Regions from separate parts of the Paenibacillus sp. SORGH_AS_0306 genome, predicted to be linked through region 4. Evidence: riboswitches for the same ligand, from Rfam matches in the RefSeq annotation. Region 4 holds a riboswitch; each other region holds the start of a gene.
What was found. Region 4 has a riboswitch for thiamine pyrophosphate ahead of tenA (thiaminase II). Riboswitches for the same ligand answer to the same signal wherever they lie in the genome.
Positions count from the first base shown of each region.

Region 1: it holds a riboswitch for thiamine pyrophosphate, as region 4 does, so the genes downstream of both, QE450_RS09870 (thiamine phosphate synthase) here and tenA (thiaminase II) in region 4, are expected to answer to the same signal.
Region 2: it holds a riboswitch for thiamine pyrophosphate, as region 4 does, so the genes downstream of both, QE450_RS22255 (ABC transporter substrate-binding protein) here and tenA (thiaminase II) in region 4, are expected to answer to the same signal.
Region 3: it holds a riboswitch for thiamine pyrophosphate, as region 4 does, so the genes downstream of both, thiM (hydroxyethylthiazole kinase) here and tenA (thiaminase II) in region 4, are expected to answer to the same signal.

Region 1 covers NZ_JAUTBP010000001.1:2,294,288-2,301,943, reverse strand. The annotation lists gene QE450_RS09900 (ABC transporter permease) at 1-432, shown strand, start outside; gene QE450_RS09895 (hypothetical protein) at 443-823, shown strand; gene QE450_RS09890 (hypothetical protein) at 880-1,431, shown strand; gene QE450_RS09885 (hypothetical protein) at 1,418-2,410, shown strand; gene QE450_RS09880 (tetratricopeptide repeat protein) at 2,553-3,095, opposite strand; partial or broken gene QE450_RS23640 (ATP-binding cassette domain-containing protein) at 3,645-4,233, shown strand; gene QE450_RS23635 (ATP-binding cassette domain-containing protein) at 4,308-5,201, shown strand; TPP riboswitch at 5,348-5,457, shown strand; gene QE450_RS09870 (thiamine phosphate synthase) at 5,704-6,315, shown strand; gene QE450_RS09865 (NAD(P)/FAD-dependent oxidoreductase) at 6,330-7,649, shown strand; gene thiS (sulfur carrier protein ThiS) at 7,640-7,656, shown strand, end outside.
Region 2 covers NZ_JAUTBP010000001.1:5,008,813-5,016,468, forward strand. The annotation lists gene QE450_RS22235 (TatD family hydrolase) at 1-105, opposite strand, end outside; gene QE450_RS22240 (ABC transporter ATP-binding protein) at 102-923, opposite strand; gene QE450_RS22245 (ABC transporter permease) at 910-1,707, opposite strand; gene QE450_RS22250 (MTH1187 family thiamine-binding protein) at 1,716-2,006, opposite strand; gene QE450_RS22255 (ABC transporter substrate-binding protein) at 2,031-3,068, opposite strand; TPP riboswitch at 3,186-3,297, opposite strand; gene QE450_RS23605 (pyridoxamine 5'-phosphate oxidase family protein) at 3,538-3,750, shown strand; gene QE450_RS23610 (pyridoxamine 5'-phosphate oxidase family protein) at 3,737-3,955, shown strand; gene QE450_RS22265 (aspartyl-phosphate phosphatase Spo0E family protein) at 4,250-4,426, shown strand; gene QE450_RS22270 (bifunctional 2',3'-cyclic-nucleotide 2'-phosphodiesterase/3'-nucleotidase) at 4,759-7,044, shown strand; gene QE450_RS22275 (EAL domain-containing protein) at 7,284-7,656, shown strand, end outside.
Region 3 covers NZ_JAUTBP010000001.1:97,025-104,680, reverse strand. The annotation lists gene QE450_RS00470 (DUF47 domain-containing protein) at 1-11, opposite strand, end outside; gene QE450_RS00465 (DUF3048 domain-containing protein) at 205-1,443, opposite strand; gene QE450_RS00460 (DoxX family protein) at 1,881-2,408, shown strand; gene thiE (thiamine phosphate synthase) at 2,648-3,319, opposite strand; gene thiD (bifunctional hydroxymethylpyrimidine kinase/phosphomethylpyrimidine kinase) at 3,303-4,124, opposite strand; gene thiM (hydroxyethylthiazole kinase) at 4,164-4,973, opposite strand; TPP riboswitch at 5,067-5,169, opposite strand; gene QE450_RS00440 (alpha/beta hydrolase) at 5,492-6,322, opposite strand; gene QE450_RS00435 (DUF1129 family protein) at 6,471-7,139, shown strand; gene QE450_RS00430 (TetR/AcrR family transcriptional regulator) at 7,311-7,656, shown strand, end outside.
Region 4 covers NZ_JAUTBP010000001.1:4,410,073-4,417,728, reverse strand. The annotation lists gene QE450_RS19535 (hydroxysqualene dehydroxylase) at 1-1,310, opposite strand, end outside; gene QE450_RS19530 (GNAT family N-acetyltransferase) at 1,447-1,848, shown strand; gene QE450_RS19525 (nucleotide excision repair endonuclease) at 2,012-2,368, shown strand; gene QE450_RS19520 (hypothetical protein) at 2,614-3,228, opposite strand; gene rluF (23S rRNA pseudouridine(2604) synthase RluF) at 3,507-4,214, opposite strand; gene QE450_RS19510 (TIGR01777 family oxidoreductase) at 4,336-5,232, opposite strand; TPP riboswitch at 5,404-5,507, shown strand; gene tenA (thiaminase II) at 5,653-6,339, shown strand; gene QE450_RS19500 (ECF transporter S component) at 6,357-6,953, shown strand; gene QE450_RS19495 (ABC transporter ATP-binding protein) at 6,931-7,656, shown strand, end outside.

The sequences.
Region 1 (7,656 bases), 2.1 Mb from region 4:
GCTTTGATAACGATTGTAGTAATCTTATTTATTTCTGCTCAAGAAGCTACCAAAACGGCACAAAATAACTTTGCTGATATCCAAACTGAATTATCTCAAGCGTCTTATACAGTCTATGATGGTACAACTATCAGTGGTTCTCAAGTAACCAATGCTTTACGTAAATTTAGCGGTAAAGAACAATTTGGCGTTCAGGTAACAACGGGTAAAAACAAAGGTTCAAATGGTCAATGGTACGGTAATACTTTAAACACAAGTGGAGAATTAACTTCAGATTCTTATGGATCCGTAACAGCTAAAGCCAATGGTGATATGAATAATACGATGACAGAATCAAGCCCAGAGTATGTTAATCCGAGCGGTAAATTCAAAGCTGCGATTATTAAAGATCGTTCTAACGTTGTACGTGGTCTTGTCTTCACTCAGCAGTAAGGACTAATCGATGGATAATAGTACAAAAAGTATGCTGTGGCTCGCTGTTCAATTATTTTTGTTCGGAACAGCTTGCCTTGCGGCACTTTATCTAAGTGGTGGTATTCAGAAAGTAAATCAATTATCAGAACCTGTGATGCAAGGACAAAAGCAAAGCGTTCAGCAGTATATAGGCATTTCAGAACAGTTGACGTATACAGGTGCACAGGTCAGACAATCGATTGCTCAGATTCAAGAGATCGGTGTAGATATGCAAATCGATCATGTGCTTTATCCTCATGCTGTAAAACCTGAACCATCTGCATTACTGAGAATAGAAGTCAATCGTACGTATCAAGTGACTTACCAGACGAATCCACAAGGTGAAGTGGTTACTATTCTATTTAGCTAATCAATATGATGTAGTAGCCCATAGTGCTATACCACAGAACGATCAAGGAGAACGCTATGAATTCGATGTCCAAAGTATTTGCCGCTTTTCTTGCGGTAGCTTTATTATATGTATTTCCTACGATGCAAGCGGCAGAGCGACAAGACGATCTTTCTCAGATGATAGTTTATAATGCAGTTGTTCAATTTACAGATGCTGTACGCACCAAAGGATACGTAACACCTACTATGTATAATGATTTCACGCGTGAAATTAATACAACAGGCAATGAGTATACTATTCAAATCGAACATTTACACAAAACATATCATCCTGAATATACAGATCCAGCGAACGTAAATACTTTTCAAAATAAATTTACAACTGTGTATGAGGGATACTATGAGAATGCTATCATGCCTGTATTGTATCCAGATAATAGCACACCTAAAGATGATCAAAGCAGACAATATCGTTTACAAAATGGAGATTATTTTACAGTGAAAGTAGAAAGTACGAATCGAACAATGGCAGCGATATTGCGCGGAATGTTAGGGATCGAAGGAAATCAGAATCGTTCTGCTGTACTTGCACGTTATGGAGGCATGGTGCTGAATGAAGATTACTGATTTTGCTATTTTGTTTGTTATTATTTTCTTTCCGCTATTTTGGCTGAGTGGCTTACATACTGACGAACAGGCGCAAGCATCAAGTCTACAAATTTCGTATACTACAGCACTTCGTACAGCTGCTCAAGATGCAGGTCAGGTGATGAGTACGAATGAGCAGCAACAATACGAAGCAGGATACTCTTCAGAAAAGTTTTTTCGAGCAGATAAAGAGTTAGCATTACATACATTTTTGAATACATTGTATTTGAATTTTGGTATTCGTGGAGATGAGTCTGCACAGCAAAATCTACTGCACTATATCCCTGCAATCGTAGTGATTGATTATGATGGTTATTACATCTATGCGACTGAAGATTATGCAGGAAGTGATGGATTGCCTAATGCTAGACATATTTGGCATCCGAAAAAGCCATATGCGTATTCTGATGCACAAGGCAATAGTATCCAATTTACGCTAGATCATTATGTGCATGTTGTCGAAGCCAGTACAGGAAAAGTGTTAGATGGAGAAGCAGAGCAGTTAGCGGATCAGACGAATATAGCGCTTTTAGATCAGATCAATACATTTGAGCAAGTGAGACGTACAGCGATAGTGAGTTCAATTCAAAAAGATTTGGCTTACTATATCAATAAACACAATGAATATGCTTCTCGTTATGGGATTTCTTATACATTTACATTACCAACGATATCGCAAGAGGAATGGAACAACAGTATTAACGATATCGGTATTATTTCTTTTTTGCAGGGGATTCCGACAGGAAGCGGTTATTATAATAATTATGCGCTTGGCGGAGGACGATTAGTGAAAAAGACTTCATGGTTAGGAACGACTGATCCTGATTCAGGTATCAAGTATGCTTATCCTAATGGTTGTAAGTTACCTGCACCAGCTCAAGATTTATTCACCGATGCCAAAGAAGCTGCGAAATCAGGATACTTTCTACGTGATTGCCGTAATCCTTTAATTCATTAATGTTGTATAAAATAGCTTTTTTAACTCAAAAGTCATACAAAAAAACCAATAACCTTATAAAAGGTTACTGGTTTTTGGTTTTGAACTACCGATCATCGTTTGGCAGGTTGTGCATCAAGCTTAATTTTAAAACGATAAAAATTTACCAAGTTTCATCAAGGTGTTGAGCGTAGTAAGAAATTCCTCTTTTGAAGTATTGAAGATGTTCATCAGAAGTCGTTTCCATTAGATTAGCCAAAACAATCTCCATAGCCTGTTTGTAATCTTTTGCATTATACAGAGCCATTGAATAAAAGATTTGAAGGCCACGGTGTTCAGGAAACTCTGTTACACCTCGATGTAAAGTTTCAACCGCTTCTTGATAGTAACCTAAAGAACGGTAGGTACTGCCAAGACCAAGCAAACATCTTTGCAGATTTGCTCCTGTAAGACCTTGGTCAATTGCCTTTACATAATAAGGGATAGCTTCATTCGGATATCCGGAATTATCGTGAACCATTCCAGTCTGGTAATTTACCTCAGCGTGATCTGGATAGGTAGCGACCATTTCTAAAAGAAGAGAACGTGCTTCTTTCAGAATTTCTGGGTCTTGTTTAGCACGCCCTTCTTCACGCAATTTGTGGGCTTTTTCTAAGAGCAAATTCAATGTTGTTTCAGCTGTAGTATTTATTCTTTGATCATTCATTTTTAAAACTCCCTCAAATGTAGTATTGCAAATAGTAAAGTAACATTATAAAAACAATACTTTGAGAGAGTTAATTAATTTTGAAAGTGACTTTGTAAAAACATGTTCATGGCTTTTAATTCCTCCTTAGAAATCAGGAATAAACCCTAAGGTTCTTTTTCATACTAGGCTTTTTATTAACTAAAGTCAAAATCAAATTCAAAGTATTCAGTCGTTTATAATATTCTTAACAAGCTATGTCTTAAAACTAATACAATCTACTTCTTAAAGTAACAACCGACAGTTAAATTTAATTTTTAGAAGTAAGTAAAAAAGCTTTGATCTTTTCATAAAATGGCAAAATCTTCAACGATAATAAGATTACTTCAATTCTTTCAAACCGTTCGTAAAAGCATACATTTATTCTACACATCAGAAAATGAATGTAAAAAAATGAAAATTTTCAGTTCTAGACAGCTTCTGCTTATGTTACAATACACTCTGTAGCAATTTTGTGATGATGTATATTTAAAAAAGAGATATTTAACATAGACAGGAGCATTATTTAGTATGAGTTTGTTATCAGTAGAAAATGTAACACATAATTTTGGAGACCGAACATTATTTCGGGATGTATCTTTTCGTCTGCTTGCTGGAGAGCATGTAGGCTTAGTCGGTGCAAATGGTGCTGGCAAATCAACATTGATGAATATTATGACAGGTAAACTGTTGAAAGATAGCGGTAAAGTCGAATGGGCTCCGCGTGTACGTTATGGTTATTTAGATCAGCATACTAAGTTAACAGAAGGAAAAACAGTACGTGATGTACTGAAAGATGCTTTTCTTCCGTTGCTAGAATTAGAGCAGGAGTTAAATGAAGTCACCAACCAGATGGCTGAAGCATCCCCGGAACAATTGGAAGTATTGTTAGAACGAATGGGTGATATTCAAGAGCAACTGGAAATAGGAGACTTTTATCTATTAGATACCAAAGTTGAAGATATGGCTTACGGTCTTGGACTCAATGTTATTGGACTTGATAAAGACGTAACAGCTTTGAGCGGTGGTCAGCGTACTAAAGTACTGCTTGCCAAGCTATTACTCGAAAAGCCTAATGTTTTGTTGCTGGATGAGCCTACCAACTATCTGGATGTAGAGCATATCCAATGGCTAACTCGTTATCTACAAGAATATCCACATGCTTTCGTATTGATCTCACATGATACAGATTTTATGAATCAAGTCGTTAATGTAATTTATCATTTGGAATTTGCCAAATTAAATCGTTATACAGCTGATTATAATAAGTTTTTAGAAATGGCTGATATTCAAAAGCATCAACATATCGAAGCCTTTGAAAAACAGCAAGATTTTATCAAAAAACAAGAAGAATTTATTCAAAAAAATAAAGCACGTGCATCTACATCCGGTCGTGCAAAAAGTCGTGAAAAGCAATTAAATCGTATCGAACGTATCGACAAACCAGAAGAATTTGCTAAGCCAACATTTAATTTCAAAGAAGCTCGTGCAAGTAGTAAAACAGTCTTTGAAGGTAAAGACTTTGAGATTGGATATACACATGCTTTATTGCCTAAAATGACAATGAATATTGAACGTGGCGAAAAAATTGCGATTGTTGGTTGTAACGGTGTAGGTAAATCAACATTGCTCAAAACTATTCTAGGTAAACTTCAACCGGTTAGTGGTAAAACATATCTGGGCGATTATTTGCATTCTGCTTATTTTGAGCAGGAAGTACGTCCAGACCAATTGACACCGATAGATGAAGTATGGAATGAATTTTCACATTTAAGTCAAAATGAAGTGCGTGGTCATCTGGCACGTTGTGGTCTGAAAAATGAGCATATCACGCGCCCAATGCGTATGTTAAGTGGTGGAGAGCAAGCGAAAGTTCGTTTGTGCAAACTATTACTGCGTGAAAGCAATTGGGTATTATTCGATGAACCGACCAATCACTTGGATGTTCATGCTAAAAATGAATTAAAACGCGCTTTAAAAGCATATAAAGGTACAGTATTACTCGTGTCTCACGAACCTGAATTTTATGAAGATTGGGTTACTAAAATTTGGGATGTTGAGCAGTGGTCTGAAGCTAAAGCGAAATAAAAGATTTTCCATCTTTTTAAGATGTCATAGCTAGTTGTACTCATTTATTTTTAAAATGAACTGTAAAAGATGACTTTATAAAGAGTCTGAGAATCATTTGCTTTATTGAATAGTCTTTGCTAAGATGAATAACAAATTGAATAGCTTGAATGCACTAGGGGGGCCGCTTGAGGCTGAGATGAAAGCAGATATTGCTTTCGGACCCTTTGTACCTGATCTGGATCATACCAGCGTAGGGAAGTGGTAGCAGAGTTTCGGAAATGTTCGATACAATAATCGGAATAATCCAGTAATAGAGAATATGAAGTAGTGATAATCTACTAAATGTCTTATTACTATAGATGAATAAGATTATACAATTTCCGTTCCTTCTAAATAATCTTGTTTGATCGAACAGAGCGATCATTATTTTCTAGATCTATACTAGCCACTTCTTATTAAAAAGAAGTGGCTTTTTTGCGTTTTATTATATCTATGAACGTAAAGGAGGCATCTTATAAGTATGGAAATTCATGCGATTAGTACAGGTCAGCAATCGATGACTAAGTTGATAGAGATCGCATCACAAGTATACCCCTGGGTTACTGCTATTCATATTCGCGAAAAAAATTGGTCTGATCTTCAGATCATCAATACAATTCAGCAAATGGTAGATAAAGGTGTTCCGCGCTCACAACTAAGGATCAATAGTCGACCGCAATTAGCGGTTGATATGAATATAGGAGGGGTACATTTAAGCGAAAATATGGCTTATCCTTCGATTGATCATAGACCTTTGACATGGAAAGTAGGACGGTCTGTTCATCATATAGAACAAGCACTACAAGCTGAGCAGGAAGGAGTAGATTATATTTTTTACGGGCATATCTATCCTACTACTTCCAAGCCTGATCGATCTCCGCGGGGATTGATTCAACTGGAACAAGTATGTCATGCAGTGTCTATACCGGTGATTGCGATCGGTGGTATCCAGCCAGCCCATTGTCAGGATATTTATCAGGCTGGGGCGAAAGGAATTGCGGTAATGTCTGGTATTTTCGAAGCAGATTATCCTCAACATATCTGTCAGCAATATAAGGCAAGTATTTCAAATCGTACGTTTGCCAATCTATAACTACGAGGAAAGAAGTGAATGAGATCATGGGTCATTTATCCAATCTCAATACTAATCATTATGATGTAATCGTTGTAGGCGCAGGAGTGATTGGTGCTGCTTTGGCATATGAACTAGCACAGCAAGGGGTCAAAGTAGCATTAATTGAGAAAAGTAAACCAGCTTCTGGTGCATCAGGGGCGGCAGGTGGAATGTTAGCTGCTCATTCTGAGCATTTTACACATGTAGAACTGCATCAATTGGCGCTGTATAGTCAATCCTTGTATAGCAAGCTTGCTATCGATTTACTTGAACAAACAGGCATAGATATTGGATTGCGAACAGAGGGATTTTTACTTCCTCTCACTGAAATAGAGTTAAATTCATTACATGCAGAACAATCAAAAGTTCAATGGCAGGCAAATGCTATTGATCCAAATTCAAATCATCCTAATCGAAATCCTCAACATCAACTGGATAACAATCAACATACTTTTAACGATAACTACAGTCTTTCTGCTATCACGAACGCTAACAATATAAAAACAGATCGCAAACAGTGGTGGAGCCCCTCTTATCTGGCACAAGTAGAACCACAACTGCATGCTCCATCAGGGATGATCTATAATCCAGACGAACCGCAATTAATTCCAGCGCTACTTAATCAAGCACTTGTACAAGCGGCAACTCAATATGGAGTTGATTTTTATTCGGAAACAGAAGTTTTACGTTTACTGTATCAGCAAAATAACTCTCAAATTAAAGGTGTAGTGAGTAACAGAGGTGAGTTATATGCTGAACAGGTGGTTTTAACAACAGGATTGAGTACACAACAATTGCTAGCAACCGAGCAATATGAATTACCTTTTATTCCTGTCAAAGGCGAATTAATCGAAGTCAACACTCCGTCAAAGTGGCTTGGTCATACGATCTATGGAGAAGGAATTTATATTATTCCCAAAAGTGATCATCGACTCTGGATCGGTGCTACCAGTAAATCTGATCGAATCGATACTAGTGTAGATATTTCTGCTATTGCACAGTTATTGTCTCAGGCTGAACAATATCTGCCTGCTATTGGCTCAGCTACGTTTGTCCGTTGCTGGTCAGGTATACGTCCTGGAACACCGGATGAATTGCCTTATTTAGGTCGGATTGAGCCTATTCATGGCTTATGGACAGCTTCAGGTCATTATCGCAATGGTATTTTACTAGCGGCAGGTACAGCAAAATGGATGACACAAGCTTTGATAACCAATGATACAGCGCATATTCCAGATTGTTTTGCTCCAAAGCGAGCTTTACAAAAATCAAGCGATCAAGTTATAGCGAAAGGAGTGACTACATGGAACTGATTATCAA
Region 2 (7,656 bases), 600 kb from region 4:
GATATAATGTTCTGGAAGCGATTTAATGATTCGCTTAATCTGTTGATCTTGATATTGATCCAGATGGATATGGCTATCGATAAGTGGAGCATAGACAGGCTTCATGATTGATCACCTTCATGGGTATCACGCATCGCATTCATCAATTGTCTGCGTAGAGCAATAAATTGCGGATCATCGGTAATCTCTTCTCGCCTTGGACGAGGAAAAGGAACTACAATATTATGCAGTACAGTAGCAGGACGACGAGATAGCACATAGATTCGATCTGAAAGTAGTAATGCTTCTTCAATATGATGAGTGACAAAAATAACCGAGCGTCTATTTTCTTCCCAAATGTTCAACAACCATGATTGCATCTCACTGCGTGTAAAAGCATCTAACGCACTAAAAGGCTCATCCAGACATAGAAGATCACGAGGTCCTAGCAAAGCTCTTAAAAACGCAACCCGCTGTTGCATCCCGCCAGATAATGTATGAGGATAAGATGATGCAAAACCACCCAGTCCAACTTTATCCAGCCATTGTCTGGCTAATTCTAATGATTCTTTGCGCGGTAATCCTGCTACTTCGCGCGCCAAAATAACATTATCTTCAATCGTACGCCAGGGCATCAAAGCAGGTTGTTGTGGCATATAACCGCTCAATCCTTTACGACCGGTTATATTTTGTCCGTCCAAAAGGACTTGTCCTTGATCGGGAAGCACCACGCCACCAATCATTTGCAAAAGCGTACTTTTACCGGAACCAGAAGGGCCGATAATGGATACAAATTCACCTTGCTCTACATGCAGCGAAATGTCTTGCAGCACATGTAACGATTGCTTGCCCTGTGTAAAAGATTTGCTGATTCCTTGTAATGCTAAAAGTGGAGTAGAGTTGTTCACCGATAAAGTCGGATCTTGAGGTTTATTTAGCGACATCTTTAGAACCTCCTTTGACAGCACGATGTTGTGCAGGATGATGCCAGCGAACACACCATTTTTCGATCATATTGATTAGCATAAATAACATAAGACTGATCACTACAACTACCAGTATCGCTAAAAACATATGGTCGGTGCGAAAAGCTGATTTTTGCAACATCATATAATAGCCAATTCCTTCACTACTGCTAATCCATTCAGCGATAATAGCACCCATTACACTATACGTTGCAGCAATTTTAACTCCAGAAAAGATCGAAGGTAAGCTAAAAGGTAATTCTAATTTCCAAAAGATTTGATTTTTAGAAGCGCCGATCATTTGCATATAATTAAGCATTGTACGATCGGTAGTAGCCAGTCCGCTCAGCGCCGCAATGGTCACCGGGAAAAAGCATACCAGAATAATCACAATTAATTTGGACAATATCCCAAATCCGAACCAGATAACGAGTAGCGGTCCCAGAGCAATCGTAGGGATATTTTGACTCAAGATCAATAATGGATATAATGCTGAACGTAGAAAAGGAATATAATGAAGCACGCCTGCGACCAGTAATCCAAAAGCAACACCTATACTAAAGCCGGATAGTGTCAATTTTAACGTCGCCCATGTGTGCAAGCCCAGTCGGTCTTTCTCACTCCATGCTTCATGTCCAATCAATGCAGGGCTAGGAAGAATCCATGTCTCAATATGGAATAGACTGGTTGCCAGTTGCCAGATAATCAGTAATAAAACAACCGCCCCGAGGGGCGGCCATAGCCTGTTCCACCATGTATTCATCGTAGACATTAGCGGTACTTCTCAGTTAATCCATCCATACTGATTCCGGTTGGACTATGAGCAATTTTGATCTGAGAAATAATACTCGGGCTTCCTTTTTCCACTAACGCTTCGTGCATTTGCCGAACCACTTCTAACAATTCGCTAAGTTCGCCTTCCATCGTGGTCTCAAGTGGATGCACTTCATATTTCACACCGGAGGCTTGAATCACTTCTATTGCCCGGTCGACATAATCGTAAGAGTTCTCACCAGCTTGAGTTTTGGGAATAACCTGAATACTTAAAAGGGTGTGTGCCATAGTAGTCATCTCCTTATGTTCTATTTATGATTTGGTGGTTTCAGGTAAATAATCGTTTGTATATGCTTTGGTTGCATCTAACGGTTTGTCTAACAATTTCTGCTTGAACATCCAATCGGCATAACCTTCCCAGACTGATTGTTTTTGCTCGCCCCAGCGTTTGGCATCATCTTGATAACGTGGAGATAACCATTTTTGGCTAGCTTTGACCAGTGCAGGATCAAGATCAGGTACTGCTTTGAGCAATATATCTGCTGATTCATCAGGATGAGCGATTGCATATTCATATCCTTTACTGGTTGCCGCCATAAATGATTTCACCAGTGCAGGATCGGTAGCGATCTGCTTCTCATTGGTTACGATAACAGGTGTATAATAATCTAATTTATCTGAATAATCTTTTACATATAACATATCTAATGGTTGTCCGCGAAGTTCTGCTTCAATTCCTGTCCATCCATAGAATATCCATGCAAAGTCGATTCCTTTTTGTACAGCTGTAAAATAATCCGCATTACCGATATTAACACTTTTGACTTTGCTAACATCGCCACCGTCGGTATCCATAATGGATTTCATAACTGCTTCTTCAACAGGCGATCCCCATGCACCGTAGGATTTGCCTTCCATATCTTTAGGGCTTTTGATTCCGCGATCTGTAGGAGCGGCAAAGCCAGATGTATTATGCTGGATAACTGCCGCGAGTGACACTAAAGGCACTCCTTGTACACGCGCTTGAGTCACACTTTCCTGATAACTGATTCCAAAAGGCACTTCACCAGAAGCGACCATGGTATCTGCTCCACCTTGACCGGGAGTAATAATTTCGACGTTTAATCCTGCTTTTTTATAATAGCCCTGTGCTTGGGCAACATATAAGCCAGTATGATTCGTATTTGGTGTCCAGTCGAGCACGACTTTTACATCTTTAAGGGCAGATGTTGATCCTGCCTGATTGGCTGTATTGCTTGTACTTGTTGCTGAACCACATGCAGTGGTGATCCACAATAAACCTACCATTAACCACGGTAAGCTTTGACGCCACCTTTTTTGAGTTCTCATTACCGTCATCCTTCTTTCTTCTAGCTCAAATAGTCAATCCTGTAATACTGGGTAAAAGGCATAAAAAAAACGCCCCCATCGGGACGACATAGGTGCAATTATAAGCTAGAGTACAGCATATAACGACTTGTTACTTTCCTACGCTGGCATTATCCAGATCAGGTATAAGGGTCTGTATTTATCACAATACACTCTCAGCCAGTTGCAACTAGCTCCCCTGTACATATGCGGTTTTTTTACATTGTAATTATAGACCAGAGGGTATCAACTGTCCAGTAAAGAGAATGCGGTGTCATCAGCAAAAGACAGTGTATTTCGGTTCAGTCTCGCTGTCTAAGGGTATTTACATATACGGAAGTTTGTAACTAACAAAAGTTCCATTCAATATTCTTCTATACGTATCGCATAGATATACATAGACATAGATATTGAATACACCCATACGTTTATATACAGGAGGAGATTGATCATGAGTAAAACAGCTGAAGAACAAGCGATATTAACTGCATTAGAAGGTAATCCATTTTGTGCACTAGGTACAGTAGAAAATGACAAACCTAAAGTACGCTACATGGCGCTATATAACGAAGGCTTGAATATTCATCTCGCGACAAACCGCAAAACACATAAAGTCGAAGAGTTAGAAAAAAAATCCGAACTGTTATGTATTGTTGGGTTATGAAAAAGGCGGCACTAATCAAGTCGTTGAAATCGAAGGTGTAAGTGCTGTATCTACAGACGACGAATTGAAAAAACGTGTTTGGAAAGAAGAATTTAAAGAATGGTTTTCCGGTCCAGAAGATCCTGATTATGTGATCCTAGATATCAAACCACAAACGATTGAATATACAGATCAAGATGGTAACAAAAAAACGTGGACTGCGTAATCTGATACAACTTTAATGGTTTAAGATAGCAGTTATCACATAAATGACTCGGAATTTGAAATTTGCGAAACAAGAGAAATGAATGCAAAATTCAAATTCCGAGTTTTTTCGTCTTTATTTTTCCATAAAAAGGATAAAATAGGTACTTGAGGAACTTGATAAGGTATACTCAAATAAGGTATAAAAAGGTATATAGAAATATTTTATAGACTAACCTGTAAAATGACGATGATGGAATAAAATGAAAGTCTCATTGATAGCAAGATATAAGGAAATATACTGGAGGTGGTTTCCTTGAACTTAAAACAAATAGAACAACAGATTGAGCAGGAACGCCGCATATTGAACCAGATGGCAGAAGAACATGGGATGCGCGATTATCGTGTGTTAGACCAATCAGAACAATTAGATCGAATTTTAGATATGTATTTTCAATATAAAGATCGAAATACTAATTTTTTAACTCCTTAATCTCAAAGAGTTATTATTTATGAAAAGAAACATGACACAATCATGTAAATTATAGAATTTTTCGCAAAATAAATCTTATTTTCATAAAAAATAGAACTAATAACCCTTCAAATATATCAGCTGATAGTATACAATTCTATCATGCGTTTCTTTTGGTAGCCTTTTTACTATTTATCTGCCTACTCTAAATCATAATTTCTAATATGATTTTTTTAAAATCAGCATGTTAAGTACATTGTCACTGCTTGTTCATGCTGTTATACATATAGGGCATAGAGATAAATAGGAAAAGGTCAAGCAAATGCGAATATATTTGGGAGGGGTTTTTTATTTTGAATTTGGGAAACAAAACATTTAAAAAAGCAATTACTGTCATCGCAGCTCTGCAATTGTTTGCAGTGTCGGCAGTTCCTGCTTTTGCAGCCGAAGCCACTTCTTCTGAATCTACCGTAAAATTACGTTTGTTGGAGACAACAGATATTCATGTGAACGTAATGAACTATGATTATTATTCAGATGCAGCGACAGATCAATATGGATATGCCAAAACAGCGACATTGATCAAAAATGCGCGTGCAGAAGCCAAAAACAGTGTATTGATCGATAATGGTGATCTATTACAAGGTAATCCGTTAGGTGACTATGTAGCCAAAGTTGATCCTTTAAAAGCAGGCGAAGTTCACCCTGTCTACAAAGCGATGAACCAATTGGGTTATGATGCAGGAAATATCGGTAACCATGAATTTAACTATGGTCTGGATTTCTTGGGTAACGCTCTCAAAGGCGCTAACTTCCCTTATGTGAATGCTAATATTTATACAGATGATGGCACAGGTTCAGGTGAGAAAAACTATTTTACTCCTTATTTGATTTTGGATAAAGAAGTCACTGATGAAAGTGGAGCTAAACATACGATTAAAGTAGGTGTTATCGGCTTCGTACCACCACAAGTAATGCAATGGGATAGCGCAAACTTGTCGGGGAAAGTGGTTGCTAAAGATATCGTTGAAACAGCGAACAAATTTATTCCACAAATGAAAGCAGAAGGCGCAGATATTATTATTGCAGTGCCACATTCTGGCTTTGAAGATATTCCTCAGACTGAATTGATGGAAAATTCCGTATTGTACTTGAGCAAAGTGCCAGGTATCGATGCGATTATGTTCGGACATGCACACAAAGTATTCCCTAGTGCTGATTTCGCTGGTAAAACAGGCGTAGATCTAGAAAAAGGAACAATCAATGGCGTTCCTTCAGTAGAGCCAGGTTTCTGGGGCGATCACCTGGGAATTATTGATCTTGAACTAAAACAACAAGGCGACAAATGGACAGTCTCTGATTCTAAAGTAGAAGCTCGTCCAATCTATGATACTGCTACCAAAAAAGCATTAGTTGATGCAGATCAAGGTGTAGTCGATTCTGTATACAAAGAACACGAAGAAACGTTAGGATATATTCGTGGACCTGTTGGTGAATCTACTGCTCGTATCACCAGTTACTTTGCACTGGTAGAAGATGATCCATCGATCCAAATCGTAACAAACGCTCAAAAATGGTACTTGGAGAAACAACTTCAAGGGACAGAATATGAGAACTTACCTATTCTTTCTGCAGGCGCTCCATTCAAAGCAGGTGGACGTTCAGGAGCAAGTTATTACACAGATATTCCAGCAGGCACGATAGCTATCAAAAATGTATCTGACCTTTATGTATATCCAAATACAGTTCATGCTGTGCTTGTCAATGGAGCAGAAGTGAAAAACTGGTTGGAATGGTCAGCAGGACAATTCAATCAAATCGATCCAGCTAAATCAGGCGAGCAAGCGTTAATCAATATGGACTTCCCAACGTATAACTTTGATGTTATCGATGGGGTTACTTACCAAATTGATGTCACACAACCACCGAAATACGATGCAAAAGGTGCTGTTTTAAATGCATCTTCTAACCGTATTGTGAACTTGCAATTTAACGGTAAAGCTATCGATCCAGAACAAAAATTCGTAGTAGCTACAAATAACTACCGTGCTTCTTCGTCCAAATTGGCGAATCCAGATGGCAAACGTATTATTCTGGCTGCACCAGACGAGAACCGTCAAGTAATTATCGATTATATTCGTGAAAACAAAACAATCAATCCGGCTGCTGATGGTAACTGGTCACTTGCACCAATCAAAGGCAACCCAACAGTAACATTTAACACTTCTCCAAAAGCAAAAGATGCATTGTCTAGTGCCAAAGCAGTTGCAGGAGCAGATCCAATTGCTTATGTAGGAGAAGCAGCAGATGGTTTTGCTAAATATTCAATTAATCTTTCTAGCGCAGCAGCAGGTAGCAAGCCAGCCGTAACACCTGCCAAACCGCCCAAACCAGTAACACCAGCGAAGCCTACCAAACCAACAACGAAGCCGGTTCCAGCACCTAAACCGACAAAACCAGCTGTTGATAAGCCAGCTAAACCTACAGATGAGAAAACCTATATTATCAAAAAAGGTGATAATCTGTACCGTATTAGTCTGAAATATGGCGTAACATGGGAAGAACTTGCTAAATACAATAAAATTACAGATCCAACGAAGCTTCAAGTTGGAGATTCGATCGAGATTCCTGCTAGCTAATAGCAACGTAACTAGAGTGAATGATGAACGTATCAACTTCAAAGACTGCAATAGTAATTATTGCAGTTTTTGTCGTATTCAAAAATATCAAAATAAAGCCGATAATATACTGAACGCCTAATGTGATCTTGATTGAGGATGTTATAATATGAGAAATGAAAAGTAAAGCAACTCTATTTAAACCCGATTAATTTTCACGTTTATACTACGTTTTTGTTTTAATATTAAGGAGGATCTCTATGAATTGTAGCGGTTGCAGTTATGTTCAGCCGATAGAAGACCAAGGAACAGTGTCCTTGCGACCGCTTTCTTCTTCTCTTGAAAATCTAATTCGACAACAGTCTTATGATACGTATATCATGGAAGATATTTGCTCTATTTCATATCAATCAAGAGAACAGATGCTTGATATCATGCACTGGGTACGAAGTTTACCTGAAGAAATTACATCTTGTGTATCTGTAGGTTTGTTAGGTTCAGACGATATTGGGGGAGAGCCGGTATGGTTGCCATTGTCTGTATTTGTTAATCGACTACAGCATGACGATGTTGTTGAAATTATTCGACAAAAGCAATTTACAAGCCATATGCAACCGATTGTGAATCAACATG
Region 3 (7,656 bases), 4.3 Mb from region 4:
TTAACACGCATTTCTATAACCCCTTTTCGAAATTTTGCCGAAAAATGTCGTAAATTAGAATTATGAAAACAAAATGATTTCATAACAACCTTTGTTATCTTATCAATCTGTACATAGGTTTGTAAAGATTCTGTTTACATTTATCATACAAAAATCATACAAAAATCGACTTTACTTTCATCATTTTAGCATATTTTTCCTTATTTACCCGTTTTCGCTCAACTTTTTACCATCTATTGTTAAATGATTTTCAAACGACGGGCTATTAGGAACAATATTGTAATACGTTACGCCAGGGACAAGCGGCACTTCTTGACCACTGCTCATAAAGCGAATTACATCACCACTTTTTTTACTCCATTGACCTTTAATCTGTTGACCCTTTTGAAATAAAATAGCTTCTCCGCCAGCGTCCAGATCCAGACTTAATCTACCAATATCATCTAATACTTTGTAATCTCCACCCAGCACGATAACATTGGATGCGGTTAATGGCTTTCCACTGTTCAAATCAATATGAGGTTCATTGTTCATACTGCGAGTATAGACTCCACTTTTAGCATTGTAGTCATAACCTACTTTATAACTTTCCAACAAAAATTGAAGTTGGATCGATGTTGCTTTGACTCCTGTAGTAGCAGGTGTTGTGCTGGTTGTAGAATTTGTATTATCTGTAGGAACGGTAGCACTCTGGTTAGGAGTAGCACTGTCAGCAGGCTTATCATTATTATCGGCAGAATCGGTATAGTTATCGAGTGATTCTGTATTTGTAGTATCTGTTACTTCTGTTGTAGATTTCAAAAAAGGATATGTTGGAATAGTTACTTCTTGTTTGTAATCTTTTTTGAGCGCGCCTTCACGTAACTTCTCTTCATTGGTATACAAATTATGAGGAGCTTTGCGACTGGAATCTCGCCAGAATGGAGCACTTGCATTAGTAATCTCATCGAGATGTTCTTTGTGTCCTTGTTGCAAGATACTGTAAGCTTCAGGGCTACCACCTGCATGAACCAGTAATGCACCGATACTTTCTCCGATTCCGATCAAATACGGGCGAATACTTCGCACAGGGCCGATCGTCACATCCCCACGATAACTCTGATATACAGCAATTAGACGGGTAATTCCTCCCTCTGCTAGCACTTCATAGACCATATCGGCTTGAGCTAATCCAGATTGCGGACGGGCAGCAGGAGCATTATTGATCATCACTGCAATTGGTCTGGATAGAGAAGGCTGATCAACAGGCAATCCTGTAAGTGGCGCTGTATAGACGACTTCTGCGGGTTTTTCCGGTGTTATCAGTTCTGTCACTTTGGCTGGTTCCGGTTGTTGCTGTGGTGCAGGGGTAGCCACTTCCTCAGATCCGCAAGCGATTAAGCTCATCGTTAGCACAAGCGGTACTGACCATTTGGTGACTTTCCATAATCGGGATTGATTCATTACAATAGTATCCTCCTCGGTGTTGAACATCATTAGACAGATCAGTAGCTCATTCTGATGTGCACTAGCAGGATACACTCCTACTATAGAACACGCATATGAACTCCAAATGAATTCAATAGTTTCTTTCTTAACGTATGTATGATTCAGAAGATGTTAAACACAGCTTACTATGTATTAAAACATAAGCTTCTTCTATATAGAATACATATAGCGTAATTCACACATTCAAAAGCTCAAAAGTGTTCTCCTAACTATATATACCATATTTTAACAGTACAATAATAAAATATTAAAAATTTATATAAGATTGTGATTTTTATCACATTTAAAAATTTAGTTGTGATTTAAAATAAAGACATGGAAGAGATGATCATCACCAACTCAACAAGTTAACACAGACTTAAAAAAATAATACATTATTCAGGGGAGTGGCAATCATGAACAGATGGCTAAGAGAAAATAGTGTGGCAATGTGGTTATTAACTATCTTACGGGTATACATCGGATTCAAATGGATCACAGGTGGATGGGAAAAATTAAGCAGTGGTGGATTTGATGCTAGTGGATTTTTGACAGGTGCTATCGCTAATACAGGCGGAGAACATCCAAGTGTACAAGCAGGCTGGGGAGCATTCTTACAACACTTTGCTTTACCAAATGTCGGATTATTCAATGTTCTTGTTCCAATCGGTGAATTCCTTGTCGGACTTGGATTGATCTTAGGAGCTTGTACTACACTAGCAGCATTAATGGGAATGGTAATGAACTTTGCCTTCTTATTCTCGGGTACTGTAAGCACTAACCCTTACTTGTTACTTGCTGAAATCTTTATCGTAGTTGCTGGCGCAAACGCTGGTAAAATTGGTCTGGATCGCTGGATTGTTCCTTACCTACGTACTCGCTTTTTCAACCGTCGTAACAAACAACAAGATACCTTGCCTAATCAGCATAAAATAGCTTAACGATACAAATAAACGCATTACTTGGCTTCTACAGAATGATCGATGTTATTCGCAGTAACATACAGATCATCATAAGGATAGCGGAAAGAACCTACTGTTACGTTACACTATACAAACAGAAAATAGTGTTTACCATTCAAAGTCATTCGACACACCGTACTGTAAGCTACGGTATACCGAATGACTTTTTTTGATGGGATTAACAAACATGTATTCAGCATTACATCATATGGTGGTGATTAGTTCGCAATCAATCGACGGGTAAGCGTATTTAACTGCTGCGTCGCTTGCTCTATATCCGTCTGTCCTGCGATCGCAGAGATCACTGCTATTCCGTCTGCTCCCGCGGTAAAGATCGGCTCGGCATTACCTGCATGAATTCCTCCAATACCGACTAATGGAATCTCAATATGATGGTTCTTAAGTGCTGTAATAGTGCTTGTTCCTTGTACGGCTTGCGCATCAGCTTTAGAGATTGTAGGATAGATCGGTCCTATGCCTAAATAATCAGCGCCATCTTCAATAGCTTGTCTGGATTCAGCTACGCTATGAGCAGATACACCAATAATTTTATCATCCCCTAGACGTGCCCGAATCTGATCCGCAGGTGCATCTTCTTGTCCTACATGAATTCCATCCGCATTCAGAGCGATGGCTAACTCTACATCATCATTCACAATAAACGGAATCTGATGAGTGTGGCATATCTGTTGCAGACGTTCTGCAAGCTTATAATACGCTTGCCCTGTTAAAGCGCCAACCCCTTTTTCCCGAAATTGAAAAAGAGTGATCCCTCCTGCAATAGCAGACCTTAATACTTCTTCTGGTGGTTGATTACAATTGACGCTTCCCATCACTAGATAAAGGCGTAAATACTGGCGTATATGCTGAGTATCAGGCTTGGTGATCATAGACTCGGCTCCTTTGCTGATAAGCAAAATGATTGGTAGGCCCATGACCGGAACCGATACCCAATCCATCTTCAATCGCTGCTTGAATAAATTGCTTCGCGGTATGTACAGCTTCATAAATAGTTTTGCCTTTAGCAAGTTCTGCTGTTAATGCCGCTGAAAAAGTACATCCTGTGCCATGAGTATGAGGCGTATCAATCCGCTGACTTTCCAAATAATCAAATTGCTTTCCATCGTATAACAGATCAATTACAGTAGACGTCGATGTATCATGTCCACCTTTGATCACTACATATGTTGCTCCCATTTCTACAAACTGCTTGGCGGCTTGTTCGCGCTGCTGTAGATTGGTAATCGATAGACCTGTTAATAACTCGGCTTCTGGCAAATTAGGCGTGATAATCTCTGCCAGCGGAATCAGATCAGAGATCAGCGCCTGCAACGCTTCTTGTTGTAACAGCACAGAACCTCCTTTAGCGACCATCACCGGATCAATCACTAGATGTTGCCATTGATACTGTTTTACTTTTGCTGCGACATAACGAATAATCTCTGCACTAAATAACATCCCTGTTTTGACAGCGTGGGGTTGTAGATCCGTTCCGATCGAATCCAATTGCTGTACAACACCTTCAATCTGAACCGGATAGACACCTTGTACCCCTGTCGTATTCTGCGCTGTGATAGCAGTAATAACAGACATGCCATAGACACCGAGTTCTTGAAATGTTTTGAGATCGGCCTGAATGCCTGCGCCTCCTCCACTATCTGAACCTGCAATCGTCAATGCTTGATACACGTTCATCTTGTCTCGCTCCTTTATCATATGAATGTATGTTCAATATTAAGCTTTGGATGAAGTGATCTGGGCTCGTGCAATTACGATCTCCGGGGTAACTAGAGACAATTGATTGATAAATTGCATCTGAAAACTGCCTGTGCCTTGCCCTGCTGTCTGTTCATAGGCAATCTCTGCGGCTATACCGTAAAATGCTAAAGCTTCTGTTACGGCTTCCAGACGTTCTTGAGCTTGTGTAGGATCAGCGACTGCGATAAATGCACCGACTACGGCACTTAGTAGACAACCACCGCCTGTCACTTGCGTTAATATCTGATGACTGTTAGCAATGGTATAGGTGTTCTGTCCATCGGTTACGACGTCTTTTTCACCGGTGATCGCTACAATGCACTTTAATTTTTGAGCGGCCTGCTCTGCGATCTGGATCATATTGCCTTCGCCTGCTCCTGCATCGACACCTTTGATCTGCCATGATTCGCCGATCACATTAGCCACTTCAGCTACATTGCCACGTAACACATCTACTTGAACGTGTTCGATAATTTGCAAAGCCGATTGTGTACGATACGGGGTAGCTCCTGCTCCGACCGGATCAAATACAACAGGCACACCTGATTCATTCGCTGCACGTCCTGCACGTTGAATCGATTCGACGGTGTATGGATCAAGCGTACCGATATTAAGTACAACTGCATTTACTATAGCTGCCACATCGGCTACTTCTTCATGCGCATATGCCATAAAAGGAGAAGCTCCCAGCGCCAGCAATCCGTTCGCTGTAAAATTAGTCACGACCATATTGGTAATATTGTGAATCAGTGGATGTTGCGCCCGTACTTTGGCTAGAAAAGTCATTGATATTGCCTCCTATAACGTAATAAAGACCCATCCATCTCCAGAAGAGACAAATGGGTCAAACATTCATTCAGGTATATCACAACATGAGTGAAAATTCAGCCTCCACTTCCCTCCGCTAGTATAATCCAGATCAGGTTCCAAGGGTCCGAAATTGAATTTTCGTCTCAGCCAACAGGCTCCCCTAGTGAAATCAGTAACTATTCGATTGTTCTTTCTTACCATACCACTGGTGAATGATCTGGTAAAGGATTACACTAGAAGAAATCGCGTTTGTAACTGCCAAGCGCTTGATGTAAGATATTTTGCTATGCAAAAATCATGTTGGATTATACTAGAAGAAGTCGCGCTTATATTGCCAGGCGCTTAGCGAAAGATATTTTGCTATGCAAAAATCATGGTTGATTACACTAGAAGAAGTCGCGCTTATACTGCCAAGCGCTTAGCGAAAGATATTTTGCTATGCAAAAATCATGGTTGATTACACTAGAAGAAGTCGCGCTTATATTGCCAAGCGCTTAAATCATCCAGTGTTGCCAATCGGTCTGAGCGACTTTGCGTTCGGTGAGCCATTGGCGGGTTTTATCTAGCAATTCCCGGCGGTGGGTTCCATTGGAATACGTGTGATCTGCTTGGAAAATAATTTCTTTATCACAGCGTCCTTCTGAACGTGTCCAGAATACTTTTTGATACAAAAAGGCATAATCTACTGGAATCACATCATCCCCTGTACCATGAATCACCAGCACATCGCCACCAAATTGCTTGGCTTCTTGAAACGGTTGGAAATTGCCTAGCGAATCAAAGTATACAGGTGTAAACGAGTAACCTAAATGATCCGCTTGTCCTTCGATCACAGCTTGATCGTATTTGTCCCGACCGGTTAATTTGATAATATCGTTAAATGGATGTCCTACTGCTGACCAGAGGACTAGACTTTTGACACGATGATCGCGTACAGAAGTAAGAATAGCTACAGCACCACCCAGACTATGACCGATCAATGTGACGCGGGTGGGATCAATGTCACTGCAATTCATTGCATAATCCAGTACAGTACGAGTCTGAGCGACCATTGATTCAAGTCCTTCTTTGCCATAGTCGCCGCCACTTTCACCGCAACCTGCATAATCAAAGCGAACCACCATATAACCGTCAGCCGCCAATTCACGGGCTGTACTAACAAATAGGCGATCCACTCCAATACGGCTGCCAACAAAACCATGGCAGATCACAATTAGCGGTGTACGGCTTTTGCCTCGTCCTGCTGATTGTGGTTCCTGTTCAGGATAATGAATACTAGCTGTCAGATCCAAGTCGTGATGTCGAATGACGATATTGCGTTCCATGATGATTCCTCCTCTTAAATAAACAATTCCGATCAGTTTAATATGCTTTAATCTTGAAACCATATTATCATTAACGCTAGATCATTGTCAACGCAAGGAAAGTATGGCAAAATAGTAGCTTCGAACAACGAGAATGGAGGAATGAATAATGAGCTCAATACGCCAAATGGTTAAAAATATTAACGTCGTACGGGATCAATTAAAACCAGAAAATTTGGATTATTATGATGATGTTATTGTACATGTACGGGATGCACGAATTGATCGTGAAGCAGGCGAAGAATTGCTTTTAGAAATGGGTCATCATTTGCTAGAAGCGCAGAAAAAAGGTAAAACTGCCAAACAGTTATTCGGTAAAGAATCGATAGAGTACGGCAATATATTAATTCGTAATTTACCGGAAAAGAAACAATTGAGCAAGCCGATGTATTACTTGATGATTCCGTGGGTAGCGTTAACATGGGTATTTCTTATTCAAGCATTAATGGGATTGTTCAAAATCAGTATTAGCGATTCAGGCATTGTCGGGCAGATCAATGTAGCGACTCTTATTATTGTAGCTGTAGGTTCGATTGCTCTGGTCGAAATGCTTACAAGATTTACCGATCAGCCTGTTGAACAAAGTGATGCGACAAAGCCAGGCATGCAAATCAATGCACGCGCTATCTTAACGTATCTGGTGATTTTGGTACTGATTTTTGGTGTGGGAATCTTTTTACGTGAAGTGATGCCTGTGATTACGATTGCTCCATGGGTAAGTTTGTTGTTATTTGTGATCGGTGTAGTCGGACAGAAATTTATTTTTATGCGTAAATAAAAGATCAGCAAGCCTATGTATTATTGAATAAATCAAAATAGATAGATTGCATTTTATTTTGCCAAAGGTATACCTATCGCTTACAATAAATAAGATTGATGAATATCGTTAGCTTATACACAAATCTTATTCATATTCTACGAACAGGTATAGTTAAAGGAGGGTTATGCTTTGCCACCTCGCACCGGGCTTAGTCTTCATTCTATTTTGCAAGCAGCTACAGAAATAGCAGATGAACGTGGATGGAATGAAGTGACACTTACGATATTAGCTCAGAAGCTAGGGGTTCGTTCGCCTTCTTTGTATAATCATGTGAACGGATTACCGGGATTACGTCGTGAAATGGCATTAACAGGATTGGATCAACTCAAAGACGCATTGATGCGGGCTGCGGTAGGACGATCTGAAGATAAAGCGATACGTGAAATGTCGCGGGCTTATCTGGAATTTGCTCGGGCTCATCCAGGATTATATGAAGCTACGTTCTATACATCAGATATAGATGATGCAGAGATCA
Region 4 (7,656 bases):
GCTGCACCTTCCATAGTCGCAAGGAGCGGTTGATCAGTATAATCACCTGCAAGAAATAGTCCATCGATTGGAGTAATCTGCTTCGGACGTTTGTGTTCATTGCCTTTTGCCAGACGATAAAAGTTTTCTTTGCCACGTATAATTCGATACTGTGTCATCGTATCCACATTAGGAAGATCAACATCGTGAAGTGATTTTTTGGTGATTTCCCATACTTCTTTATCCGGTAGATCAATTAATGTATCAGGATCAACCAGAATGATCGAAGCTCGTCCAGTTGGACGTTCAAATGTAGTTCGAGATTGTTCGCTGAACGAACCTAATTGTGTACCCGGGCCAAACATCGTATGATCGACGGCTGCTAATTTTTCTGTCGCTTCAAATTGAGCTGTAATATAAGGCATCGATTCTAACGATAAGAAATCCTGGAACCATTCATGTGCACGGAAATGTTCGGTTAATAGCATTTGAGCACGACGGATATTTGTAGCAACAACTACTTGTTCGCCATAGATTTGAGAGCTATCTTCCAACTGCACACCAACGACTTTTTCATTATCATATAGTAAATGAGCTACCGTTTTATTTGTTAGCACCTGTCCACCACGTTCTTCAATCGCTTTGGCAAGAGGACCTGTCATGACATCAGTCATTCCGCCTTTGAAAGCACCGATACGTACTTTGGCGATACGTGGTAGAGCTGGAGCAAATAGACCGAAAAACGCATACGCAGAATATTCTTCAATAGGTAAAAAGAAAATCCCTGATGATAATGGCTGAATCAATCGCTCAATCGCATCGGTAGATACACCATGCTGTTCAGCGTATTCTTGGATCGAAGATTGATCGAGTTTATCTGGATTGCTGATATAATCTTTAAATCCGGCTGCAAAAAAAGGAATCAATGACGCTTTGTCTGCTGGAGAGATAAGATCGTTATTCCCAAGTGCACCTGCAATCGTTTTGAGAGGAGCTTTGAAAGGGTCTAACCCGAATGTACCCTGTGCTTCTGTATGACGAATATTGGTGGTTTCTTCCCAGTGCACCATATCGCTCATCGAAATACCTGCATTTTTCAAAATTTCAGGAAGGACAGTGTAGTAACCTAGAAATTTATGAAATCCAGATTCGACTTCCATGCCGTCTTCGACCCAGTTGGCTGTTCTTCCTCCGATATAAGGAGCCGCTTCAAGAACGATTACAGACTTGCCTTGCTCGGCTAATTCAAAAGCACAACATAGACCTGCCAGTCCTGCTCCAATAATTATTGTAGGTTCTACCGTAGTATCTTTTTGGTTATGTACCGCCATGTAATGTCACCAACCTTTTCATCTTTTACTAAGATATTAACCATTAATAGAGAGCGTCAACTTTATTTGTATACATTCGTATGCAGTATAGGGATTATTTGTTATCATGTGAGATAAAAAAAGGAGTTGTACATACATGCAGATTGTTCATCGTATTCCAGCGATTGAAGAGTACTTAACGTTACGTAAAGTATCCGGGCTGAGCGAAATGAGTGTCGAAGGCGCAAGTAAAGGATTACCGAATACCCTATTTGCTGTTGTGTTGGAAGAAGAAGGACAAGCGATCGGGATGGGACGGGTCGTAGGAGATGGCGGATTATTTTTTCATATTACCGATATCTGTGTGCGCCCAGAATATCAAGGCAAAGGTTACGGCAAAGCGATTATGCGTGAGATCACAACATACTTGGAAAAGAATATGTCTCTTCAATCTCATGCGGTACTATTCGCAGATCCGCCGGCAGACCAATTGTATGCACAGTATGGATTTACGTATACAGCACCTCATTCCTTAGGCATGTGGTGGAAAAAGGTATAACATTTGCACAAATCATTTGCTGAAATAGAGCCATACCTCATCCATAACTAGCAAAATCATATAGAGATGCAGATCAGCAACGTGGTAAGATAAGAGTATTCGTAGTTTTGCAGTGTAAATTATGATAGGATGAACACCTATATAGAATGAGGAAGTGACCATATTGATTACTATAACAATCCCGACAGCGGATGTTACGATTACCAAACAAATTAACCCTGAGCTTAGCCATATTTACGGATTTACCGATTTTCATCTGATTTCGCGTGAAACAGGCGGTATCTTTATGTTCTATAACGAACAAGATGAATTACTATTTGTCGGTAAAGCACGTAAGCTTAGACCTCGTATCAAAAAGCATTTCGAAGATACCGTATCACCGATCAAAGATCACCGTGATGAAGTCACTAAGATTGAAGTCTGCTTGATCGACAACGCTATGGATCGTGAAATTTACGAGACGTACATTATTAATACACTACATGCGAAATACAATGTAGAAAAAGTATTTTACAAGTAATCGCCGAAATCAGATAAACAAAAATATGTATTCCTCAAGTTCGATTTTTCAAAATCGTAAGCGCTTGGGACTATTCAATGTTTGTGTCTGATTAGCTATGATTTTATACCAAAAAGACCTCTTTTGCAGTCAATTATCGAACATAAGATAATAGACAAAGTAAAAGAGGTCTTTTTATATGTGGTTGATAAGATTAATACAATCTCTTACTCATCGTACTAGCTGAGCATAGGAACAACCAAAACTCATTTCTGCTGAAAATAATTGCTAATAGCTGAAGGAAGTTCTGCATCATTATAAGCAAGCATGTATTGATTATTATGCTCTAGCACATTGTATTTTAGAACGATAGCACTATTTAGTTTATACAAAAAAGAATACATCACAGCATTACTACTATCTATATGAATAGTCGTTTTAGCAGCATTTACGAGAGCAATAAATTTTTTACTTTCTTTTCCGTGTAATGTACGCATAAATTGTCCTTCTTTATACAGATCAACAGATTCTATTTTTTGATCAAAAATATCCAATTTTTTAGATTTTACATCCATATCTTTTAATAAAGTATACACATTGTATATATCTATGTTCATTTTTCCTTGCAATGCATTATTAGTATTTTTTACAGCTATTATATCATTATCCGAGTACCCATTTATTTTATAAATAGGTGTGTCTTTAGGTACTGTAGAGGATTCGTTTACAGTATCTATTTTTGAAAGTTGGGTGGAATCTATAACGATCATTTTGGGCTCATTAATATACATTTGATCCTTGTATTTCACATAATCGGCATTACTGTTCTCAGGATTTGGTTTACTTCCGTTTAGTGAACATCCAGAAAGTAAAATAACCATCATAACTACTGATAGGAGTAGTTTGATAAGATCACCTCTTTTCTTTATAAAATAAAATCTTCGCTAATATGCTTTGTTATGACAATAATTAAAAACTATAAAAGGATGATATTGGAAGAGACTTTACAGTTAAAATATATACTATCCAAATAGGAATGATTCACGTTTGTTTGGATTTTTTCTGGACAGACATTTTTTGATACCAAAAAGACCTCTTCAATGATCTGCTATCTGATATAGGATAACGGATCAAGTCAAAGAGGTCTTTTTCAGGTGAATTAGCGTTTTTTTGGCGTATATTCTAAATCGCGGAATAGGCGATTGAGTTCATCAGTTGTCAGGTCGCGCCATTTGCCTGTTGGTAGATTGCCTAGACGGATATTCATAATGCGTGTACGCCGTAGAGCGCGAACTTCATAGCCAAGTGCAGAACACATGCGGCGAATCTGACGATTCAATCCTTGCGTCAAAATGATTTTGAATACATATTTGGATTGTTGAACGACCTGACAAGGTAAAGTCACTGTATCTAGAATCTCTACACCGGAAGCCATTTGTTTAAGAAAAGAAGGCGTAATCGGTTGATCCACAGTGACGATATATTCTTTTTCATGCTTATTTTCAGCACGCAAAATCTCGTTAACGATATCGCCATCATTGGTCAGCATAATTAAGCCGTCCGAATCTTTATCCAATCGTCCGACATGGAAAATACGCAGAGGATGATTGACAAAATCTACGATATTGCCCCGAATATGACGCTCGGTTGTACTGGTAATGCCTACCGGCTTGTTGAGCACAATATAGACATTTTCTTGTTCGACTTTGATCAGTTTGCCTTTGACCCGCACATCGTCGCCTTCTTCGACCTGACTGCCTAGCTCGGCAACCACACCGTTGATTGTGACAATACCTTCATTGATCCATTTATCAGCACCCCGGCGGGATGTAATTCCAGATTCACTAATATATTTATTAATTCGCACGTATAAGCACACCTTTAACTCTAATTTTTGAGTAAGCTATTCAAGCTGTTACTCAAGTCTACCTCTACGATACCCTTTTTTGCTTTATTTTAAAAGTCATGTTCGTCTGTACGGTATGATGTTATGATTTTGTATGCAAAATATGGTGCAGTGCTTGTTCCAACCGTCCGTATTTGAACATAAATCCTTCTTTGATGAGACGATTAGGGATCACCCAACGGCTTTTAAGCACCAATTCGGGTTCCGTCCGAATCACTCTAGCCCCTAGATTAAGCATCCATGTAGACGCAGGTAGACCGCCTTTACGATGCATCACTTTGCGCATCGTTGCCATCAGTTCACGATTGGTCACCGGATTGGGAGACGTGCAGTTGAATACTCCTTCAAGCGATTCCCACTCTTGAATAAATAAAATAATCTGAAATAAATCTTCAACATGAATCCAGCTAAACATCTGCTTCCCTGACCCTTGATGACCGCCCAGCCCGAAGCGAACTAGATTTTTGAAAGGGGTCATGACACCACCACCAGGTCCTAATACGATAGCAATCCGTAATGCGGCTTGTCGGGTATGCGGAAGGCTAAAAGAGAAAAAAGCTTCTTCCCACGCTTTGGCAACGTCTACCGAAAATCCGCTACCGATTTCGCCTTTCGTCTCGGTCATAGGGCGATCTTCTGCATGACGATAAATAGTAGCTGTGCTGGAATTGATCCAAAGCGCAGGTGGATGTTCACAAGCCAGGATAGCGTTTCCAAGAATCTGGGTGGTTTCGATTCGAGAGTTCATAATTTCACGTTTATTTTGTTCGTTATAACGACAATTGACCGATTTACCTGCTAGATTAATCACCATTTCTGCTCCATCGAGAGCTTGAACAATTCCTTGATGATCATCCCATGCGATATGTGGAGATTGTCTGGAAATGATCTGCACTTCAATACCCAATGATGCAAATCTTTTTTCCAAATACTGTCCGATAAATCCTGTGCCACCTGCCAAGACCACTTTACGTGTCATCGAGATCAACTCAATTCTGTTTGGATAGTTAAATCTACGCGCCAATCCTTACTAATAATTATATTTTACACCATTTTATAACCCTATAACTGTTAAAAAAGGAAAGATTACTGAGGTTATAGCAGTTGACAGTCTGTTCAATCGTGTGTACAGTAAGATGCAAATGAATCGAATGACCACTAGGGGAGCCTTTGTGTAGGCTGAGACGGGAAGATCCCGGACCCTTGGAACCTGATCTAGTTCATACTAGCGTAGGAAAGTGGAGACTGTGCAAGGGTACCTGTACATATACGTACACCTATTCTGCCGCTCCATCACGGGGCGGCTTTTTTGCATGTATTTTTCCATATATTCCAGTAGTGGTCCTTCTTTATTAACCAAGCGTCGTTATCGATGCTTCAATCTAAGGAGGATACAGTTATGAGTTTTTCACAGGAAATTAGACAGGCCGCAGACCCTATTTTTGAAGCGATTTTTAACCATCCATTTGTACAAGGGATTGCCAAAGGTGATCTGCGTAGTGAGCAATTGATCCATTATGTAAAGCAAGATTTTGAGTATTTGAATTCTTTTATGCGTATCTATGGAACGGCGATTGCGAAATGCCCAACACGTGAAGATATGGCGATGTTTAACGAGCAGATTTCATTTGTGCTTCATAGTGAAATTCATCCTCACAATAACTTTTGCGAGGTGGCTGGCGTCAAGTATGAAGATTTGCAAGGATATGCGCTTTCTCCTTCTTCTCATCATTATATTCGTCATATGTTAACTGTGGCTCATGAAGGGGATCTAGGCGATATTTTGGCAGTATTGTTGCCTTGTCCGTGGACGTATTGGGAGATTGGTGTGAAATTATTGGATGAAGTGAAGCCGGATGTCTCCCATCCTTTTTATGATTGGATTAACTTCTATGGCAATCGTACCGATACGATTACTCATCAATTTTGTGCTCGATTGGATAAATGGGCAGAGCAGACGACACCTGCACATCGGGCGCGTATGAAAGAGCATTTTCTTCTAAGTTGTCAGTTTGAATATATGTTCTGGGATATGGCGTACACTCTGGAAGATTGGCCTGTGCCGATGGAGGTTGCACGCGTATGAGTTCCTCATCAATCTCTATGACATGGAAAATGAAAGAAGTGGTGTTGACTGTTATTCTGGCGGTGGCTTGTGGCGTTATTTATCTAGGATGGTCGACATTATGGATACCGATCTCTGCATTAGTGGGGCCTGTAGGTGCAGGATTTATGTTCGGCATCTGGATTATTGCAAGCCCGATTGTAGCTTATATTATTCGTAAGCCAGGGGCGGCATTGATTGCTGAAGTAGCGGCGGCGGCTGTAGAGCTGTTAACAGGTAGCCATTTTGGATTATCTGCTTTATTGATCGGTGTGTTTCAAGGGATTGGAGCAGAGATTGCTTTTGCTGTATTTGGCTACAAACGTTATAACTTAATGACATTAATGTTATCAGGAGCGCTGGCGGCAGTAGGTGGAGTGTTGTATAACGTTATCGCTAATGGATTCGGCTATTACACCACACAAGTATTGATTACGACTCTGGTTATTCAAGTGATCAGTGGAATGATTTTAGGTGGATGGTTAGCCAAAATTATTGTAGAAGCTTTGTGCAAAACAGGGGTGCTAGATCAATACGAAATTATGAAAGTACGGCGGAAGAAGGGAAATGCGAATGGAATCGCTTCTAGGGTGTAAAGACCTGTCAGTACGTTTTTATCAGCGAGAAGAAAATGTATTAACAGACATTCATTTATCGATTTCACGTGGAGAAAAAGTATTGATTCTCGGGCCAAGTGGTAGTGGCAAGTCGACGCTATTATCTGCATTGTCCGGTATTATTCCTGAACATGTAGAAGCTGAAGTGGAAGGCGAGATTCAGTTAGCCCCTCAATGTGGCGTGATGTTTCAAGACCCGGATTCGCAGTTCTGTATGCTTCATGTGGATGAAGAGATTGCTTTTAGCTTGGAAAATCGCTCTATTCCGCGTGCTCAGATGGACACTATGATAGATACGGTGATGAAGCAAGTCGGTCTGAATATAGATCGGCATACCGCTATTGAGACACTATCTGGAGGTATGAAGCAACGGCTAGCGCTAGCGTGTCTGTTAGCGCTTGAACCGGAAGTTCTTTTTTTCGATGAACCGACAGCACAACTTGATCCGATCAGTCGCAAAGAAATTTTTCAATTGCTACATGACCTAGCTGATCATTACGGACAGACGATGGTATTTGTAGAACATACATTAGATGGGTGTATTGAGTGGATGGATACAGTCATTTTAATGAATGCACAAGGGCGTATTATGGCTCAAGGCAAGCCAGCAGAGATGATCGAGCGGTATCGTGCAGAGATGGAAGAAGCTGGCATATGGCAACCTCAATTATTCCCGTATACA